2 regions of the Lysinibacillus sp. FSL L8-0312 genome follow, and region 1 is predicted to be linked to the other one. Evidence: a T-box and tRNA genes for the amino acid it is inferred to sense, from the RefSeq annotation. Region 1 holds a T-box; the other holds one or more tRNA genes.
The links. The T-box of region 1 lies ahead of serS (serine--tRNA ligase). A T-box ahead of a tRNA ligase gene usually reads a tRNA of that ligase, here a tRNA-Ser.
Positions count from the first base shown of each region.

Region 1 (2,376 bases):
CACGGTACATGTTTTGTGCTGGAATCCACACTTCTAAATCATATTTCTTCGCTGCAGTAAAGCCTAAATCGGCTGTACACATTTTTAGTTTACGATATGGTAATCCTAATAATTGCAGTACTTTTTCAGCATGACCTGTTAATAGCTCTAACTGTTCGTATGATTCCTCTGGTTTTACAAAACGAACTAGTTCTACTTTATTGAATTGGTGTTGACGGATTAAACCACGTGTATCACGTCCTGCAGAACCTGCCTCTGAGCGGAAGCATGCACTGTATGCAGCAAAGCCTTGTGGTAAAGCCTCATCTGGTAATATTTCATCACGATAGAAGTTCGTTACTGGAACCTCTGCTGTTGGAATCATGAAATAATCAGTTTCTTCTAATTTGAATACATCTTCCTCGAATTTTGGAAGCTGTCCAGTACCTGTTAAGCTATCACGATTTACAATGACAGGTGGTAGCATTTCCTCATAGCCATGCTCTTCTGCATGTAAATCCATCATGAACGTCATTAATGCACGTTCTAAACGAGCTCCAAGACCACGGTAGAATAAGAAACGGCTACCTGTTACTTTTGCGCCACGTTCAAAATCCACAATTTTCAAATCTGTCGCTAGATCCCAGTGTGCTTTAATATCAAAATCAAATGCTGGAATTTCGCCCCAAGTATATTCCTCAACATTGTCGTCCTCTGTTGTACCTACTGGGACAGATTCATGAGGAATGTTTGGTAAACGCATCATCATATCTTTAAAGCGCTCTTCTACATCATTTAATTGATTGTCTAATTCTTTAATTTCATCGCCTACCTGACGCATACGAGCAATGACTTCATCTGCGTTTTCCTTATTGCGCTTCATAAGTGAAATTTGTTCAGATACTTTATTACGTTCTGCTTTTAATTCTTCCGTTTTAGCAATTAATTCACGACGCTTTGCATCTAAGCCTTCAAAGTCATCTAAGTTACCTAAATCTTCATTACGTGTTAATAGCATTTCTTTAATTTCCGCGAAATTATCGCGTACACGTTTAATATCTAACATATTCATACCTCCAATAGTTTCTTTAATGATGGGAAATTGTTGCACCAAAATAAACACAAAAAAGCCCTCATCCCTGGAAAGGGACGAGAGCTACCCGCGTTGCCACCCTAATTGACTAGGCGTATGCCTAATCCACTTATTTTATAACGGCATTTCAGCCGGCTACAGTCTACTTCAATCACTTCGACTGTGCAACTCCAGGACGGATTCACAAGTGCTTTTATCAGCTTCCACCAACCGCTGACTCTCTAAAAAAAACGTGCTTGTTACTACTTCCCATCATCGTGTTCAATTATTTAAATTTTAACCATACTGTACTATATGAAAACAAATTTTGCAAGTCATACCATAGAGGAGACAAAATATTCAAGAATTCGCTTATCTGCTGTTAATTCAGGATGAAACGAACAACCTAATAAATGACCATCTTGCGCCAAAATTATTTTTCCGTCATGCTGAGCGAGAACATCAACATCTTTACCTACCGCTTCAATATGAGGTGCACGAATAAAAACTGCTGGAATACGTGCACCTATTTTAGGAATATCCAGTTGAACTTCGAAGCTATCTATCTGACGTCCAAATGAATTTCTTGCTACCGTCACATCCATAACTGCTAAATGCGGTTCGTCATCCACTAATTGATTGGCTAATAAAATTAATCCTGCGCATGTCCCAAATACCGGTAAACCTTGCTGTGCAAGTTCACGGATTGGCTCTAGTAGGTCAAAACGGTCCAGCAATTTTCGCATTGTCGTACTTTCCCCACCAGGTAGTACAAGTCCATCGAGATTCACTAAATCCTTCTTCTGTTTTACTAAAATCGCTTCACAATCAAGCCCTTCTAACATTTGGACATGCTCACGGACTGCTCCTTGTAATGCTAAAACACCAATTCGTTTCATTTTACCAGCCTCGCTCTTGCATACGCTCGTTTTGCCCAAGCTGTGCAATATCAATACCCTTCATTGGTACACCGAGCTCTTTAGATATTTCAGCAATTAGCTTATAGTCTTTATAGTGGGTAGTCGCCTCCACAATAGCACGTGCAAATTTTTCTGGATTTTCGGATTTGAAAATACCAGAGCCCACGAAAACGCCATCAGCTCCAAGCTCCATCATTAATGCAGCATCGGCTGGCGTAGCAACACCACCTGCCGCAAAATTTACTACTGGTAAACGACCAAGACGTTTAATTTCTCTTAATAATTCGAAAGGAGCCCCCAGTAATTTTGCCTCCGTCATTAATTCATCTTCTGTCATACCCACTACTTTACGTACCTGAGCATTTACTTTGCGAATATGTCGAACTGCCTCCACTATATTCCCTG
Region 1 covers NZ_JBBOOV010000001.1:3,229,489-3,231,864, reverse strand. Annotated here, with positions in the region: gene serS (serine--tRNA ligase) at 1-1,045, opposite strand, end outside; T-box leader at 1,122-1,337, opposite strand; gene pdxT (pyridoxal 5'-phosphate synthase glutaminase subunit PdxT) at 1,387-1,950, opposite strand; gene pdxS (pyridoxal 5'-phosphate synthase lyase subunit PdxS) at 1,952-2,376, opposite strand, start outside.

Region 2 (2,376 bases), 1.1 Mb from region 1:
CTCGCATGTTCGTCTAGCTGTAGGTCGAGTATTAAATCTTTGTAGTGTTCATTAGTCATTAATTCATAAAAGCAACCAAACGGAGCCGCTCCTGATTCTCCTGCTATAATACGTGAGTCTGAAGCCAATGGATTTGCAAGAACGCGCATTCCTGTTGCTGCTATTTCTTCTTCACAGGAGATGCTTATTTTTATATGGGCTTTTAAGAGTCGCCAAGCCTGTGGATTAGGTTCACCGCAAGCAAGGCCCGCCATTATGGTTTTCATCTCTCCACCAACAGTTACATATTGCTCAGTACCTGCCTTAAAGCTCTCATAATAACAATTAGCAACATGTGGCTCAACTAACACAAATGTAATATCCTGCTCATAATATTGTTGTAAAAAAGCTACTACTGCCCCTGCAAATGACCCAACACCAGCTTGTAAAAATACATGTGTCGGAGCTTGCTGCATCTGTTCAACGATTTCATGTACAAGTGTTGTGTAGCCTTGCATAATCCATAATGGTATTTCTTCGTAGCCATCCCACATCGTATCCTGAATCAGGACCCAGCCATTTTCTTGTGCTAGCTGCGAGGAATAACGCACGGTTTCATCATAATTCATTGTCGTTATTTCAGCATAGGCTCCTTCTTTTTTAATATGCTGTAAACGTTCATCGGCACTGCCAGCTGGCATATATATTCGCGCTTGATACCCTAGTTCACGAGCCGCCCATGCCACACCACGACCATGGTTACCATCTGTTGTTGAAATAAAGGTTAAATTTCCTACCTGCGCTTTTACTTCTGATGATTTTAATTGTTCAAACGATAGTTCCTCTATATTTTTCTGGAGTCTATTGGCAACATACTGCGCAATTGCATAAACTCCGCCTAATACTTTAAATGCGTTTAAGCCAAATCGATAGGATTCGTCTTTTACCAAAATTTTTTCTACACCCATCCATGAAGCAAGTGAATCAAGATGATGGAGAGGTGTCTTTTCAAATTGCTCATATGTACGTAGAAATTGCCCCACTTTCTTTACTTGTTCCAATGTAAAATATGGCAGTAAAGCTGTTCCGTCATTTGCTTTATCCAGCTGATTGTGCACCCACTTTAATTTTTCATTCATTCCTATCCCTCCTTTATCATTAGCTTAGTCCATCTAGCTTCAAAATACAAAATTATACAATACAGAACTTACATTTGTCTAAGTTCCTTGTTATGCGTTTATGATCCCCTACGGAAAAGGGAGAAAAATTTCTTAACTTCCTATATAATTAACAAGCCTTCACAGATTCGATGTTCTGTGAAGGCTTCATTTTTATAGTAACTATGTTATCAAATCAATTAAAAAGTGCAGTAGATGTAATTCATCTACTGCACTTAGTATGACCCGTACGGGATTCGAACCCGTGTTACCGCCGTGAAAGGGCGGTGTCTTAACCACTTGACCAACGGGCCAATGGCGGAGAAGGAGGGATTTGAACCCTCGCGCCGGTTACCCGACCTACACCCTTAGCAGGGGCGCCTCTTCAGCCTCTTGAGTACTTCCCCACATAAAAATGGCTCCGAAGGCAGGACTCGAACCTGCGACAACCTGATTAACAGTCAGGTGCTACTACCAACTGAGCTACTTCGGAATAATGATGGGCCTAAATGGACTCGAACCATCGACCTCACGCTTATCAGGCGTGCGCTCTAACCAGCTGAGCTATAGGCCCTTGGAGCGGGTGATGGGAATCGAACCCACGACATCAGCTTGGAAGGCTGAGGTTTTACCATTAAACTACACCCGCATAAATGGTGGGTCAGGACGGAATCGAACCGCCGACACTTAGAGCTTCAATCTAATGCTCTACCAACTGAGCTACTGACCCATTTCGTCCATGCTAAGCTTATTTTCTTTTGCTTTTCATATCTTCTTATGAAAATAATGGCGGTCCCGACCGGGATCGAACCGGCGATCTCCTGCGTGACAGGCAGGCATGTTAACCGCTACACCACGGGACCATTTGGTTGCGGGGGCCGGATTTGAACCAACGACCTTCGGGTTATGAGCCCGACGAGCTACCACTGCTCCACCCCGCGATAATTTTATACGGTTTCGAGTTTTTAAAGCACCATTTATAAAGATTTAAAACTGGAGGAGGTAGAGGGATTCGAACCCCCGCGCGGTGTTACCCGCCTGTCGGTTTTCAAGACCGATCCCTTCAGCCAGACTTGGGTATACCTCCGTTGCAATATATAAATGGTGGACCTTGCAGGACTCGAACCTGCGACCGGACGGTTATGAGCCGTCTGCTCTAACCAACTGAGCTAAAGGTCCTTTAAGATGGCGGCAGAGGGGATCGAACCCCCGACCTTACGGGTATGAACCGTACGCTCTA
Region 2 covers NZ_JBBOOV010000001.1:2,148,474-2,150,849, forward strand. Annotated here, with positions in the region: gene MHI22_RS10715 (diaminopropionate ammonia-lyase) at 1-1,118, opposite strand, end outside; tRNA gene MHI22_RS10720 (tRNA-Glu) at 1,379-1,450, opposite strand; tRNA gene MHI22_RS10725 (tRNA-Ser) at 1,453-1,543, opposite strand; tRNA gene MHI22_RS10730 (tRNA-Asn) at 1,553-1,629, opposite strand; tRNA gene MHI22_RS10735 (tRNA-Ile) at 1,637-1,710, opposite strand; tRNA gene MHI22_RS10740 (tRNA-Gly) at 1,712-1,785, opposite strand; tRNA gene MHI22_RS10745 (tRNA-Phe) at 1,791-1,866, opposite strand; tRNA gene MHI22_RS10750 (tRNA-Asp) at 1,924-1,999, opposite strand; tRNA gene MHI22_RS10755 (tRNA-Met) at 2,003-2,077, opposite strand; tRNA gene MHI22_RS10760 (tRNA-Ser) at 2,131-2,223, opposite strand; tRNA gene MHI22_RS10765 (tRNA-Ile) at 2,239-2,315, opposite strand; tRNA gene MHI22_RS10770 (tRNA-Met) at 2,323-2,376, opposite strand, start outside.
Region 2: it has a tRNA-Ser gene. The T-box ahead of serS (serine--tRNA ligase) is inferred to sense a tRNA for this amino acid. The anticodon was not compared.